2 regions of the Streptomyces sp. NPDC090088 genome follow, and region 1 is predicted to be linked to the other one. Evidence: riboswitches for the same ligand, from Rfam matches in the RefSeq annotation. Region 1 holds a riboswitch; the other holds the start of a gene.
What was found. Region 1 has a riboswitch for cobalamin ahead of ACIPSJ_RS08245 (cobalamin biosynthesis protein). Riboswitches for the same ligand answer to the same signal wherever they lie in the genome.

Region 1 (7,718 bases):
AATGCCGTCACATCAGGGGGGTGAGGAAGCGGCGGAGTCGCTCCTCGTAGTGCTTGGGGTCGGCGTTCCACATCGCGCCGTGCGGGGCGTCGGGCACGGTGTACAGGGCGACGCGGTCAGGGCTCCGGGCAGCGAGGCGGCGGGAGTGGAGCCAGGGGGCCACCGTGTCGTCGGGGCCGTGGATGATCAGGGTGGGCACGGTGGGGTGGTCCGGGCCGACGGGGTCGGCGAGGTGGTCGGGATGCAGGCCGGCGCGGCCCTGGGCGGCGCGCACCGCGAGCGGCAGCAGGGGCTCGGGGGTGTGCCGGGCCTGGGCGAGGGCGCGCAGGGTGGCCTCCCAGCTGAGCACCGGGGAGTCCAGGACCAGCCCGGAGACGCGCTCGCGCAGTGCCGAGTGGGCGGCGGCGCGCAGCGCCATGGTGGCGCCGGTGGACCAGCCGTACAGGACGACGCGGCGGGCGCCGTAGCGGACGGCGTAGCGGATGGCCGCGTCCAGGTCGCGCCACTCGCTCTCGCCGAGGTGGTTCAGGCCGTCCGGGGGGCGTGGGGCGCCGAGGTCGCCGCGGTAGGCGAGGGCGAGGACCGGCAGCCGGCGGCCGTGCAGGAACCCCATGACGTTCATGGCCAGCTCGCGGGTGGTGCCCAGACCGTGCACGGCGATCACCCAGGTGTCCCGGTAGCCGGGCACGAACCAGCCGGGCAGCGGGCCGAGTTCGCCGGGGATGTCGATGTCGGCGCACTCCAGGCCGAGCGCGGCCCCCGGGTCGCCGATGTGCACGTTGGGGGTGAGCCAGACCTTGTCGCCGGTCTCCAGGGTGCCGTGGGTCACCCGCTCCAGGCGCCGTACGACGCTGTCCGGGGTGCTCTCGGCGGACTCCAGGACGGCGCCGACGACCGCGTGCGTGCCGTCGCCGGCCAGGCCGTACCGGCCGGGGCGCAGCGAGGCGAGGTCCCGGGTGAGGGTGATGCGGCCGGCCGCGGTGGAGTGCACGGTGAGCCGGGGTTCGGTGGGCAGGGGCCGGCCCGGCTGCGCCTTGAGCGCGGCGCCACTGGCGAACCGCCCCGCGGCCACACCGGCCGCGCCGGCGGCGAGTACGGCACCGACGGCGGCGGCCGTGACTTTGACTGGGCGCACCTGTCCAGTGTCGGGGCGGACCGGGACGGCGGCCAGTGGAGGGAGACGCGTCTCCCCCAAGGGACCGGACCGCCAAGGAACCGGACCCCGCCAAGGAACCGGACCGCCAAGAGACCGGACCCGCCAAGGGACCGGACCCCGCCATGGGCCCGCGACGGGACCTGGCCCCGTGGCCTTCACTCCTTCCGCTGTCCGTATCCGCGCAGCTTCTCCCCCGCCTCCGCCACCTGTTCCGCGGAGAGCAGGGTCGGGGTCAGGCCGGGCACCGAGGACGCCGTCAGCCACAGGCGGCACATCCACTCCAGCTGGGCGGTGCGGTCGTAGGCCTGGGACAGGGTGGCGCCGTGGGTGATCGTGCCGTGGTTGCGCAGGAGGCAACCGGAGCGGTCGGTCAAGGCGCGGAGCATGTTCTCGGCCAACTCGTCGGTGCCGTAGGTCGCGTAGGGGGCGACCCGGACGGCGCCGCCGAGGGCCCCGGACATGTAGTGGATCGCCGGCAATTCGGGGACGAGCGTCGAGACGGCCGTCGCGTGGACGGCGTGGGTGTGGACGACGGCCCGGGCGTCGGTGGCGCGGTAGACCGCGAGATGCATCGGCAGCTCGCTGGTCGGGACCAGGGCGCCGAGCACCTGTCGGCCGGAGAGGTCCACGCCCGTCATGTCGTCGTCGGTGAGCCGGTCGTAGGGCACGCCCGACGGTGTGACCAGCACGGTGTCGCCGACGCGCACCGAGACGTTGCCGGAGGTGCCGACGACCAGTCCGTCGGTCACGGTGCGGCGGGCCGTGGCGACGAGTTCCCGCCAGGCGCTCGCCTCCGCCGCGCGTACATCGCGCCTTCGCGGCTCCGACACACCCTGTGCGCCACCCCGTTCAGCCCGCCCGTCACGCTCGTCCCGCCACCGCTCAGCCATGGCTCGATCCTGTCAGCCGACGCCCCGAACGGCCCGCGCGGCAGGGCACTTTAGGCCGGGTGTCCCGAATCCAGTAGAGCGCAAATCACTGCAAAGAGCCCTATGTCAAGGCTTGGCTGAAGATCGCCGATCATAGGCCGATCTTCCAATAATCTCTGGACGATTTTCCGTGCGCGTTGCCATTCCGGGGGGAAACATGGCCCGTGACAGCTCTCCGCCGTACCGCCACCGCCACCGCCGTCGCCACCGCGTCCGCGGCCTCGCGGCGTCCGTGGCGGCGCTCGCCCTCGTGGGGGCCGCGACCGCGCTCGCCGGGGCGCCGGCGTCCGCCGCGGACCCGCCGAAGGGGCACGACGTCTCCTCGCACCAGAAGAACGTCGACTGGTCGGGCGCCAAGGCGAAAGGCGCCCGGTTCGTCTACATCAAGGCGACCGAGTCCACCACCTACCGCAACCCCTACTTCAGCCAGCAGTACGACGGCTCGCGCAAGGCGGGGATCCTGCGGGGCGCGTACCACTTCGCCCTGCCGGACAAGTCGTCGGGCGCGCGGCAGGCCGCCTACTTCGTGAGCCACGGCGGCACCTGGACCGCCGACGGCTGGACGCTGCCGCCCGCGCTCGACGTCGAGTACAACCCGTACGACAAGAAGCACCGGTGCTACGGGCTGAGCAACTCCGGGATGGTCCGGTGGATCAGGTCCTTCAGTGACGAGCTGAAGCGGGAGACCGGCCGGCGGCCGGTGATCTACACGACCACCCACTGGTGGAACCTGTGCACCGGCGGCAGCAGCGCCTTCGCCGCCGACCACGCGCTGTGGATCGCCCGCCACGGCTCGGCGGACGCGGGAACGCTGCCGGCCGGATGGTCGTACTGGACCTTCTGGCAGTACGACAACAGCGGCAGCCTGCCGGGTGACCAGAATCTCTTCAACGGGTCGATGGGCCGGCTGAGGTCGTTCACCCTGGGCCGCTAGCCGCGAGGCCGACCAAGGGGCGCCTGGGCCGCCGGACCGGAAACGGAACGGCGGCCCGGGCGTCCTTCTTCACAGACCCGATCAGTGACACTCCAACGCCCACCCCAGTTCACCTTCCGTTCATCCAGGTTGCCTACGGTCCAACGGCTGATGACCTCTAAAGATTGTCTGGGTAAATGGAAAGCTTCTCGCTGATCCTCGCGATTGTGGTCGTCACCGCACTCGCGTTTGATTTCACGAACGGTTTCCACGACACCGCCAACGCGATGGCCACGACCATCTCGACCGGCGCGCTCAAGCCCAAGATCGCGGTGACCATGTCCGCCGCGCTCAACCTGGTGGGCGCCTTCCTCTCCGTGGAGGTCGCCAACACGATCTCCAAGGGCCTCGTCGACGAGAACGGCATCCGCCCCGAGGTCATCTTCGCCGCCCTGGTCGGCGCGATCCTCTGGAACCTCGTGACCTGGCTGGTGGGCCTGCCCTCCAGTTCCTCGCACGCCCTCATGGGCGGTCTGATCGGCGCCACCGTCGCCTCGGCCGGCTTCGGCGCGGTCCACGGCGACGTGCTCGTCGCCAAGGTCCTGCTGCCGGCGGTCGCCGCCCCGCTCGTCGCGGGACTCGCGGCGACGCTCGCCACCCGCCTGTCCTACGCGCTCTCGAAGAACGCCGAGGACGAGGCCACCCGCAAGGGCTACCGCGCCGGCCAGATCGCCTCGGCCGGCCTGGTCTCGCTCGCGCACGGCACCAACGACGCGCAGAAGACGATGGGCATCATCACCCTCGCGCTGATCGCGGGCGGTTCGATCGCCCCCGGCTCGAACCCTCCCACCTGGGTCATCCTCTCCGCCGGTCTCGCCATCGCGCTCGGCACCTACATCGGCGGCTGGCGGATCATCCGCACCATGGGCAAGGGTCTGACCGACCTTCAGCCGCAGCAGGGCTTCGCCGCCCAGACCAGCGCGGCCACCGCCATCCTGGCCTCCTCCCACCTCGGCTTCTCCCTCTCCACCACGCATGTCGTCTCCGGCTCGGTGATGGGCGCGGGCCTCGGCCGCAAGGGCGGCACGGTCCGCTGGTCCACCGCGACCCGCATGGTGATCGCCTGGCTGCTCACCCTCCCGGCCGCCGCGCTGGTCGGCGCGCTCGCCGAGTCCGTGACGGACCTCGGCGACTGGGGCACCGCGGTCGTCGCCGTCTTCCTGGTGGCCGCCAGCGCCACGATCTGGAAGCTGTCCCGCCGCGAGGTCGTGGACAGCGCCAACGTCAACGACACCGAAGCCGGCGAGCCGGCCGGTGTGGTGACCGCGGCGATCGCCGCCGTGACCCCGCCGCCCGCGGGCACCGTCACGGACGGCCTGACGGCCACCATCCCCTCCCCCGCCGCTCCCGCGACCGACCCGGCCGCCACCGTCTGACCCCCGAGGAAGAACCGACATGAACATCGACTGGGCAGCCATCGGCTCCGTCTTCGGCGTCAGCCTCGTGGTCGCGGTGGGCCTGGTGGCCCTCTTCACCCTCGGCATCAAGGGCCTCTCCGCCCGCGAACGCGCCACCGCCAGGGGCAACTCGGCGGCCCTCGCCGTGACCGCCGCCTACCTCTGCTTCGCGGGCTGCGCGGCCGCCGTGGCGTACGGCATCCACCTGATCGTGGCCAAGGCCTGACCGAGGCCCGGAAGGCTCCTCCCCCGCACGTTCGGGGAGGAGCCTTCGTCATGCACTTCGTCACGCCCTTCGCTATGCCCCAGGAGTCCCGCCGGGCAACCGGTGTGGGCCTTCGCACACTCTCCCCTCGCAGGTCAACGGCAAGTTGACGGCTCTTCCGGGGGCGTGGTGGACTTCCTGAGCCATGTACGGCGGCAAGAGAGGAAGCCGGTGTGAATCCGGCGCGGTCCCGCCACTGTCACCGGGGTAGCAATCCCCGGGAGCCAGGAACTCTCACCGCCGGTCTCGTCGAACCAGGGCGTGGACACCCTGAGTGAGGACATATCGCCATGCGCGGCTGCCGATCGAGGTTCCGTACCCGGCCCTTCCCCGACCCCTCGGCCGGCTGAGCCGATGGGTGCCGATCGCGTCTTCGCGTACGGCGCCGCCGCCGGCCTTCTCGGTGACCTGCTGCTCGGCGATCCTCGCCGGGGGCATCCGGTCGCCGCGTTCGGGCGGGCGGCCGGGGCCGTGGAACGGGTGCTGTGGCGGGACCACCGCGGGTGGGGCGCGCTGCACACCGCCGTGTGCGCCGGCGGCGCCGTGGCGCTGGGCGCCCTGACCCAGCGGGTCGTACGACCGTCCACCGCCGCGTCCATGGCGCTCACCGCCGCCGCCACCTGGGCCGTCGTCGGCGGCACTTCGCTCGCCCGCGAGGCCCGGGCCGTCGGGCACGCCCTGGAGGCGGGGGACGTCGAGGCCGCCCGTGCCCGGCTGCCGCATCTGTGCGGGCGGGACCCGCAGGCCCTGGACGCCGACGGGATCGCCCGGGCCGTGGTGGAGTCGGTCGCCGAGAACACCAGCGACGCCGTCGTGGGCGCGCTGGTGTGGGGGGCCGTGGCCGGGGTGCCGGGGCTGCTGGGCTTCCGGGCGGTGAACACGCTGGACGCCATGGTCGGGCACAAGTCGGCGCGGTACCGGCGCTACGGCTGGGCCTCCGCCCGGCTGGACGACGTCGCCGGGTGGCCGGGGGCGCGGCTGACGGCCGTACTGGCCACGGTCGCCGGTGGCGATCCCCGGGGTGCCGTACGGGCCTGGCGGGCCGACGCCGCGAAGCATCCGAGTCCCAACGCCGGGCCCGTGGAGGCCTCGTTCGCGGGGGCGTTGGGGGTGCGGCTCGGGGGGACGTTGTCGTACGGCGGCCGGGTCGAGCACCGGCCCGTGCTGAATCGGAAGGGGCGGGCCGTGGCGGTCGCGGACATCAGGCGGGCGGTACGGCTCTCCCGTCGCGTGGGGGTGCTCGCGCTCGGCGCGACCGTCACCGCACGCCTCGTCGCGAAGGGACGGACGTCATGAACGGTGGTCTCCTCGTCGCCGGCACCACCTCCGACGCCGGCAAGAGCGTCGTCACCGCCGGTATCTGCCGGTGGCTGGTACGGCAGGGGGTGAAGGTCGCGCCGTTCAAGGCGCAGAACATGTCCCTCAACTCCTTCGTCACCCGCGAAGGCGCCGAGATCGGCCGGGCGCAGGCCATGCAGGCGCAGGCCTGCCGCGTCGAGCCGACCGCGCTGATGAATCCCGTGCTGCTCAAGCCGGGTGGCGAGCAGAGCAGTCAGGTCGTGCTGCTCGGGAAGCCGGTCGGTGAGCTGAGTGCGCGCGGCTACCACGGCGGGCGGCAGCAGAAGCTGCTCGGGACCGTGCTCGACTGTCTCGCGGAGTTGCGGGGCACGTATGACGCGGTGATCTGTGAGGGGGCCGGCAGTCCCGCCGAGATCAATCTGCGGCGGACGGACATCGTGAACATGGGGATCGCGCGCAACGCGCGGCTTCCCGTGCTGGTCGTGGGGGACATCGACCGCGGCGGCGTGTTCGCCTCCTTCTTCGGGACCGTCGCGCTGCTCTCGCGGGAGGACCAGGAACTCGTCGCCGGGTTCCTCGTCAACAAGTTCCGGGGGGATGTCTCCCTGCTGGAGCCCGGGCTGGACATGCTGCACGGGCTGACCGGGCGCCGGACGTACGGCGTCCTCCCCTTCCGGCACGGCCTCGGCATCGACGAGGAGGACGGGCTCCGGGTCTCGCTGCGCGGGACCGTCCGCGAGTCGGCCGTCGCCCCGCCCGTCGGCGCGGACGTGCTCCGGGTCGCGGTCTGTGCCGTCCCCCTGATGTCCAACTTCACGGACGTGGACGCGCTGGCCGCCGAACCCGGGGTCGTGGTGCGGTTCGTGGACCGGCCGGAGGAGCTGGCCGACGCCGATCTCGTCGTGATTCCGGGGACCCGGGGGACGGTCCGGGCCCTGGAGTGGCTGCACGAGCGGGGGCTCGCGGACGCGCTGCGCCGCCGGGCCGCCGAGCAGCGGCCGGTCCTCGGCATCTGCGGCGGCTTCCAGATCCTCGGCGAGCACATCGAGGACGAGGTCGAGAGCCGGCGGGGGCGGGTGGAGGGTCTCGGGGTGCTGCCCCTAAGGGTGCGGTTCGCCCCCGAGAAGATCCTTACCCGGCCGGAGGGGAGGGCACTCGGCGAGCGGGTCGAGGGGTACGAGATCCATCACGGGGTCGCCGAAGTCACCGGCGGGGACGCGTTCTTCTCCGATGACGAGGGACGCCGCCTGGACGGGTGCCGGGTCGGGCAGACCTGGGGCACGCACTGGCACGGCTCCCTGGAGTCGGACGGTTTCCGGCGGGCCTTCCTGCGCGAGGTGGCGGCCGCCGCGGGCCGCCGGTTCGTGCCGGCCCCCGACACCTCGTTCGCCGCGCTGCGCGAGGAGCAGCTCGACCGGCTCGGCGACCTGATCGAACAGCACGCGGACACCGACGCGCTCTGGCGGCTCATCGAGTCGGGCGCGCCGCAAGGACTGCCTTTCATTCCACCGGGAGCGCCCGCATGAGCACTGTGTTGTTGTTGTCGACCGCCGACACCGATCTGCTGGCGGCCCGGGCCGCCTCCGGTGCCGACTACCGGATCGGCAATCCGACGCGCGTCGACGTCGCCGAGGAGCTGCCCGCGCTCGTCGAGGGCGCGGACATCGCCGTCGTACGGCTGCTCGGCGGCAAGCGGGCC
Region 2 (7,718 bases), on a different contig from region 1:
CAGGTTCAGGGACTGGGCCTGGTCGAGGTACGGGGTGCGGGCGGCGGCCATGTCGATCAGGCCGCGCTGCGGGATCTCCCAGGCGGTGCGGTAGAGGTCGCGCACCTCCTGCGGGATCCACACGAAGTCCTGCACCGAGCCGTTCGCCTCGCGCAGCGCCTCACGGGTGCGGGCGTCCCAGACGCCGAGGCTCTTCAGCTCCTCCACCAGGTACGAGTTGACCTGGAGGAACTCGCCGGAGAGCGTCTCGCGCTTGAACAGGTTCGAGACCTGCGGCTCGATGCACTCGTACACGCCCGCGATCGAGGCGATGGTGGCGGTGGGCGCGATGGCGAGCAGCAGGCTGTTGCGCAGACCGGTGCTCGCGATCCGCGCGCGCAGCGCCGCCCAGCGCTCCGGCCAGGTGAACTCGACACCGTAGTGGTCGGGGTGCAGCACACCCCGCGCGGTACGGGTCTTCTCCCAGGCCGGCAGCGGGCCGCAGCGCTCGGCGAGGTCGGCGGAGGCCTCGTACGCGGCGAGCATGATCCGCTCGGCGATCCGGGTGGAGAGCGCCTTGGCCTCGGGGGAGTCGAAGGGCAGCCGCAGCTTGAAGAAGACGTCCTGGAGGCCCATCGCGCCGAGCCCGACGGGACGCCACTTGGCGTTCGAACGGCCCGCCTGCTCGGTCGGGTAGAAGTTGATGTCGACGACCCGGTCCAGGAAGGTGACCGCGGTACGGACCGTCTCGTCCAGCCGCTCCCAGTCGATGTCACCGCTCGCCGTGTCGACGAACGCGCCGAGGTTGACCGAGCCGAGGTTGCAGACCGCCGTCTCGCCGTCGTCCGTGACCTCCAGGATCTCCGTGCAGAGGTTGGAGGAGTGGACGACGTGGCCGGGGACGGCCGTCTGGTTCGCGGTGCGGTTGGCCGCGTCCTTGAAGGTCATCCAGCCGTTGCCGGTCTGCGCGAGGGTCCGCATCATCCGGCCGTACAGGTCGCGGGCCGGGATGGTCTTGCGGGCCAGCCCGTCGGCCTCGGCCTTGCGGTAGGCCGCGTCGAACTCCGCGCCCCACAGGTCCACCAGCTCCGGCACGTCGGAGGGGGAGAACAGCGACCACGGCTCGTCGGCGTTGACCCGGCGCATGAACTCGTCCGGGATCCAGTGCGCGAGGTTCAGGTTGTGCGTACGGCGGGCGTCCTCACCCGTGTTGTCGCGCAGCTCCAGGAACTCCTCGATGTCGGAGTGCCAGGTCTCCAGGTAGACCGCCGCCGCGCCCTTGCGCCGGCCGCCCTGGTTCACGGCGGCGACCGAGGCGTCCAGCGTCTTCAGGAACGGCACGATGCCGTTGGAGTGCCCGTTGGTCCCGCGGATCAGCGAACCGCGCGAACGGATCCTGCTGTACGACAGCCCGATGCCGCCGGCGTGCTTGGAGAGGCGGGCGACCTGGTGGTAGCGGTCGTAGAGGGAGTCCAGCTCGTCCTTCGGGGAGTCGAGGAGGTAGCAGGACGACATCTGGGGGTGCCGGGTGCCGGAGTTGAAGAGGGTGGGGGAGGAGGGGAGGTAGTCGAGGCGGCTCATCAGCCGGTAGAGCGCGGCGACTTCGTCCAGTGCGCGTGCGGTGTCTCCCCCAGAGGGGGTACCCCCATCGGCGAGGCCTGCGGCGACCCGGAGCATGAAGTGCTGGGGGGTCTCGATCACGCGCCGGGTGATCGGGTGGCGGAGCAGGTAGCGGCTGTGCAGCGTGCGCAGGCCGAAGTAGCCGAAGCGGTCGTCGGCGGCCGGGTCGACCAGGGCGTCGAGGCGGGCCGCGTGGACCCGGGCGAACTCGGCGGTGCGGTCGGCGATGAGGCCCTCGCGGTGGCCGACGGCGACCGACTCCGTGAAGGACGTCACGCCCTGCGAGGCGGCCTCGGCGCGGACGGAGATCGTGAGCAGGCGGGCGGCCAGCCGCGAGTAGGCGGGGTCCTCCGAGATCAGACCGGCGGCGGCCTCGGTGGCCAGCTCGCGCAACTCCGACTCGTCGGCCCGCGCGGACCGGCCGCGCAGCGCGGCGGCGGCGACCCGGCCGGGGTCGGCGTAGGGGAGGTCGGCGGTCAGCTCGGTCAGGATCCGCAGCAGGGCCGTTCCGGGACCGTCGGTCTCCGGCACGGTCGTGGTCGCTGAAGCCGGTTCGGCTGGCGCGATGGTCACGTGGGGCTCTCCCTCGCTCGGCACGGGGCCTGGCGGAGGGCAGCGGGCAGCGCGAGCGCGCGGGGGCGCGTCGAGAGACCCTGGCCCACTCCACGAGGCCCGGACGTCAGAACACCCGGGCCGGATTGGCCGGGCGTGCTGTCGACAGGTCCTCGGACTGACTCTCGTGCGCAGATACGCACAAGTACACCGTTGCGGGACAGTTCCGGATTCGCACCGGATTCCCCTGTGGCGGCAGCGAGCATGAGCATACATCTAGTGCCGGGTTGTCGTGTCACCCCCAGATGTTGTGTCGTGGAGGTGTCGGAGCGTCAGGTGATCTGTACGGTGAGATACGAGCAGCGGGCCGCCGAGGGGGGTGCTCTCGGTGGCCCGCTGCGGGTTCGTCGTGGTTGCTCGCGCCCACGCGGCGGAGCCGCAAATCGATGCAGCCCCGCGCCCCTGGGGGGCGCGTTCTAGTGGGCGCTTCCCGCGACGGCCGGGGGGAGTTCGGCTTGGACGCCGGGGTCGCCCGCGTCCGCCGTGTAGTCCGTCGGCTTGGTCTCGTCGATGCCCTCGGGGGCCTTGAGGGCCTTGAGGGCGAAGGTGAGGACCACGGTGACGACCACGTTCATCACGAACGCCGTGAGGCCGATGTAGCCGATCTCGCCGATGCCGGGGATCTCCTTGGCGCTGCCGCCGAAGTGCTTCTGGGTGGGGGAGGCGACGCCGTAGGCCGCGGCCGTGCCGTAGACCATGCCGACCGCCCAGCCCGCGAGCAGGGCCCAGCGGTGGAACCAGCGGGTGAACAGGCCGCCGACCAGGGCCGGGAAGGTCTGTAGGATCCAGATGCCGCCCAGGAGCTGGAAGTTGATGGCGACCGTCTTGTCCATGGTGAGGACGAAGACCAGCGCGCCGACCTTCACCAGCAGGGAGACGATCTTGGAGACCTGGGCCTCCTGCTTCGGCGTGGCGTCCGGCTTGATGAAGTCCCGGTAGATGTTGCGGGTGAAGAGGTTCGCGGCCGCGATGGACATGATGGCCGCGGGGACCAGGGCGCCGATGCCGATCGCCGCGAACGCCACGCCCGCGAACCAGTCCGGGAACATGTTCTCGAACAGCTGGGGGATCGCCAACTGGCCGTTGGTGACCTTGACTCCGGCCGCGATGGCCATGAAGCCCAGCAGGGCGAGCAGGCCGAGCATCAGCGAGTACAGCGGCAGGATCGTGGTGTTGCGGCGGATCACGTCACGGCTCCGGGAGGAGAGCGTCGCGGTGATCGAGTGCGGGTACATGAACAGGGCGAGCGCGGAGCCCAACGCCAGCGTGGCGTACGTCCACTGGCCCGCCTCCGCCGGTGCCAGCGCGCCGCGCGGTTTGCCGGTCGCGGGGTTGGTCTGGGCGAACGCCTGGCCCGCCTTGGCGAAGATGTCGTCGAAGCCGCCCAGTTTGATCGGGATGTAGATGATCGCCACCGCGATGACGAGGTAGATCAGCCCGTCCTTCACGAACGCGATCAGGGCGGGGGCGCGGAGGCCGGAGGAGTAGGTGTAGGCCGCGAGGACACCGAAGGCGATGAGCAACGGCAGGTCCTTCACGAACCAGTTGGTGCCGTCGCCGCCGCCGACGCCCATCACGTCGAGGACCGCCTGGATGCCCACGAGCTGCAACGCGATGTATGGCATCGTTGCCAGGATGCCGGTCAGGGCGACCGCGAGCGAGAGCCCCTTGGAGCCGAAGCGGCCGCGTACGAAGTCCGACGTCGTCACATAGCCGTGCTTGTGGGACACCGACCACAGCCGGGGCAGGAACGTGAAGATCAGCGGGTAGACCAGGATCGTGTACGGCACCGCGAAGAAGCCGGCCGCGCCCGCCGCGTAGATCGCCGCCGGTACGGCGACGAAGGTGTACGCCGTGTAGAGGTCGCCGCCGAGCAGGAACCAGGTGACCCAGGTGCCGAACGACCGGCCGCCCAGGCCCCATTCGTCGAGCGAGTGCTCGTTCTCGGCCTTGCGCCAGCGTGCGGCCAGGAAGCCCATGACCGTGACGGCCAGGAAGAAGAAGATGAAGACGCCGAGCGCGACGCCGTTCACACCGTCCTTCACCGCTGCGCACCCCCGTTCGTGCTCGCGGCCTTGCGGGCGCGCTGGTCGCGCTGCCACAGCTGGTACGCGGTCATGGTGAGCGCGGTGGAGATCAGCACCCACAGCATCTGGTACCAGTAGAAGAACGGGATCCCGATGAACTCCGGGTCCGTCTTGGCGTACGAGCCCACCCACAGCATCGCCACGAAGGGCGCGACGAGGCAGACGGCGATCACCACGCGTGTCGGTGTCACCACCGACTGCCTCACTTCAGGTACATCCGACATACCGCGGCTCCGTCCCCTCACCGTTCGCCTGTGTAATGCGCAGGCAATCTAGGTCACGGTGTCACGGCAGCGGAAGTAGCCGTCGGGCCATCGGTATGTCGATTCTGTGAAGGGTGCTTCGCGTCAGTCCTGCGGGCGCTTGAGGCGGGCCACGAACTTGTAGCGGTCGCCGCGGTACACCGAGCGCACCCACTCCACCGGCTGGCCCTCGCGGTCCAGGGAGTGCCGGGAGAGCATCAGCATCGGCAGGCCGACGTCGGTACCGAGCAGGCCGGCCTCGCGCGGGGTGGCCAGCGAGGTCTCGATGGTCTCCTCGGCCTCGGCGAGATGGACGTCGTACACCTCGGCGAGGGCGGTGTAGAGGGAGGTGTACTTGACCAGGGAGCGGCGCAGCGCCGGGAAGCGCTTCGCGCTCAGGTGCGTGGTCTCGATGGCCATGGGCTCGCCGTTGGCCATGCGCAGCCGCTCGATGCGCAGCACCCGGCCGCCCGCGCTTATGTCGAGCAGTCCGGCGAGCCGGTCGTCGGCGGTGATGTAGCCGATGTCCAGCAGCTGCGAGGTCGGCTCCAGGCCCTGGGCGCGCATGTCCTCGGTGTACGAGGTCAGCTGGAGCGCCTGGGAGACCTTCGGCTTGGCGACGAAGGTGCCCTTGCCCTGGATGCGCTCGAGCCGGCCCTCGACGACCAGCTCCTGGAGGGCCTGGCGGACCGTGGTGCGGGAGGTGTCGAACTCGGCGGCCAGCGTGCGTTCGGGCGGCACCGGGGTCCCGGGCGCCTGGGTCTCCGTCATCTCCAGCAGATGCTTCTTCAGACGGTAGTACTTGGGCACGCGCGCGGTACGGACGGCTGTCCCGCTCTCGTTCTCCGCACTGCTGACGTCGGTGCTCATGCTCCGCCTTCCCGGCTCCTGATCCGGCCACCTCGTGGCACGGCAGCGTACCGGGATTTCCCCTGCACGCTGCGTGATCCCCTTTGTATACCGCCGCGGGGGCTTCTGGTCTAGTCCACCACTCAAGTGGTCTACCGGAATTGTCTCCTCCGTGGCTCGGGTTTTCGAGGGGTTCTTACTTAAAGGTTCCTGCATATGTAGGTCCCATAACGGCTGGTCGGAGCCCATTCGGCCACCCTTGACAGGCCTGGTGGTCTGGGCCAAGCTTCCCGCACTGGTCTACACCATTGGTCCAGGTCCCGGCCCAACGCTCGTGCGGGGAGGCAGGGGGGTTTGTGGCATCCCTGAGGAGGGTGGCGTGAAGCGCAAGCTGATAGCCGCGATTGGTATCGCGGGCATGGTCTTCTCGGTCGCGGCGTGTGGCAACGACAAGGACGGCGGCGACTCGAGCAAGGGCACGGACGCCAAGGAGCTGACCGTCTGGCTCACGGTGGACGCCCAGAACAACTGGCCCGAGCTGGTGAAGGCCGCCGACGCGGCCGTGCAGAAGAAGCACCCCGGCATCAAGATCAAGCACGAGTACTACGGCTGGCCGGACAAGAACACCAAGCTGGACGCCGTCCTCGCCACGGACAAGGCCCCCGACGTGGTCGAGATGGGCAACACGGAGATGCTCGGCTACATGGTCAAGGGCGCCTTCGCCCCCGTCGACACCTCCCAGTTCACCAACTCCGACCAGTGGCTCGACGGCCTCAAGGCCTCGGTGACCTACGACGGCAAGACCTACGGCGTGCCGTACTACGCCGGTGGCCGCGTCGCCAACTGGCGCAAGGACATCGCCGCCTCGGCCGGCATCAAGACCACGCCGAAGACCTACACCGAGCTGACCGCCGACCTGGACAAGATCCAGAAGAAGGAAGGCGACAAGTTCAGCGCCTGGTACCAGCCCACCCGTGACTGGTACGCGGCCATGTCCTTCGTCTACGACGCCGGCGGCTCCATCGCCGTCGACTCCGGCGGCCAGTGGAAGGGCAACCTCTCCTCGCCCGAGTCCATCAAGGGCCTCAACGAGTTCAAGACCGTCATCGACAAGTACATGCACGGTGACAAGACCAAGGACGAGTCCGACCGGTACATCGTCTACGGCCAGGGCAAGTCCGCCATGATCTTCGGAGCCGCCTGGGAGGGCGCGACCGCGGCCGACCCGAAGAACGACAAGACCGGCGGCAAGCTGAAGGACAACCTCGTCAACTTCGTGATGCCCGGCCCGTCCGGCAAGAACATGCCGGTCTTCCTCGGCGGTTCCGACCTCGCCATCCCGGTGAAGTCCAAGGCGCAGGGCGTCGCCGCCGAGTGGATCAACGCGTTCACCGGCCCCTCCGGCCAGAAGGGCCTGATGGCCAAGGGCAACCTGCCGAACAACAAGACCGACCTCGCCACGCTGAAGAGCGACCCGGCGACGGCCGTCCCGGCCACCGCGGCCGAGTCCAACTGGTTCGTGCCGATGGCGCCGGGCTGGGGCCAGGTCGAGAAGGCCCAGGTGCTGCAGACGATGCTGCAGAACATCGGCACCGGCAAGCAGTCGGTGGAGGCCGCCGCCAAGACCGCGGACGCGGCGATCGACAAGGTCATCAACACCAAGTAGTCGGCCTGCGGCCGGGCCTGGGTCACGGGGGGCCAGGTCCGGCCGGTGGGTGATCTCAGGAAGTGCCGCGACGGGCCGTGGGTCGGTGCCGGTTCGTCGTGGCTGGTGCGCAGTTCCTCCCCCAGCCTACGGCCGGGGACCCCCAGCGCCCCTGACGGGGCGCCTGCTGCCGCCTTTCTTTGAACCGCTTAGGAGCGCGATGAGTGCCGTAGACACGACCACCCCCGCCAAGGTGCCGGCACCCCCACCGGAGTCCCCGTACAGACCACGTGCCGACCGGCGCTCGGGCGGGCCCGCGGTGCCCTGGCTGCTGCTCGCGCCGTGCCTCGCGATTCTCGGGCTCGTGCTCGGTTATCCCCTGTACCGGCTGGTCGCCCTGTCCTTCCAGGACTTCGGGCAGTCCCAGCTGTGGGGGTTCAAGCCGGCCGAGTGGGTCGGGTTCGGGAACTTCTCCAAGGTGCTGGGCGACACCGAGTTCTGGCAGGTCGTGCTGCGCACGATCATCTTCGCCGTCGGCTGCGTGGTCTTCACCATGGTCGTCGGCATGCTCATCGCCCTGCTGCTGCAGCGGGTCTCCGGCTGGGTGAAGACCCTGGTCAACATCGTGCTGGTGGCCAGCTGGGGCATGCCGGTCATCGTCGCCACCACGCTCTTCAAGTGGCT

Region 2: linked by a shared signal. The riboswitch ahead of ACIPSJ_RS13195 (ribonucleoside-diphosphate reductase subunit alpha) and the one ahead of ACIPSJ_RS08245 (cobalamin biosynthesis protein) in region 1 are both predicted to bind cobalamin.

Annotation. Positions count from the first base shown of each region.
Region 1 covers NZ_JBIVDZ010000001.1:1,855,196-1,862,913, reverse strand. The annotation lists gene ACIPSJ_RS08270 (alpha/beta hydrolase family protein) at 8-1,135, opposite strand; gene ACIPSJ_RS08265 (class II aldolase/adducin family protein) at 1,312-2,046, opposite strand; gene ACIPSJ_RS08260 (lysozyme) at 2,243-3,019, shown strand; gene ACIPSJ_RS08255 (inorganic phosphate transporter) at 3,196-4,434, shown strand; gene ACIPSJ_RS08250 (hypothetical protein) at 4,454-4,681, shown strand; cobalamin riboswitch at 4,833-4,975, shown strand; gene ACIPSJ_RS08245 (cobalamin biosynthesis protein) at 5,075-6,016, shown strand; gene ACIPSJ_RS08240 (cobyric acid synthase) at 6,013-7,545, shown strand; gene cobN (cobaltochelatase subunit CobN) at 7,542-7,718, shown strand, end outside.
Region 2 covers NZ_JBIVDZ010000002.1:988,304-996,021, forward strand. The annotation lists gene ACIPSJ_RS13195 (ribonucleoside-diphosphate reductase subunit alpha) at 1-2,172, opposite strand, end outside; cobalamin riboswitch at 2,298-2,446, opposite strand; gene mctP (monocarboxylate uptake permease MctP) at 2,628-4,256, opposite strand; gene ACIPSJ_RS13205 (DUF3311 domain-containing protein) at 4,253-4,522, opposite strand; gene ACIPSJ_RS13210 (GntR family transcriptional regulator) at 4,646-5,410, opposite strand; gene ACIPSJ_RS13215 (extracellular solute-binding protein) at 5,769-7,055, shown strand; gene ACIPSJ_RS13220 (sugar ABC transporter permease) at 7,255-7,718, shown strand, end outside.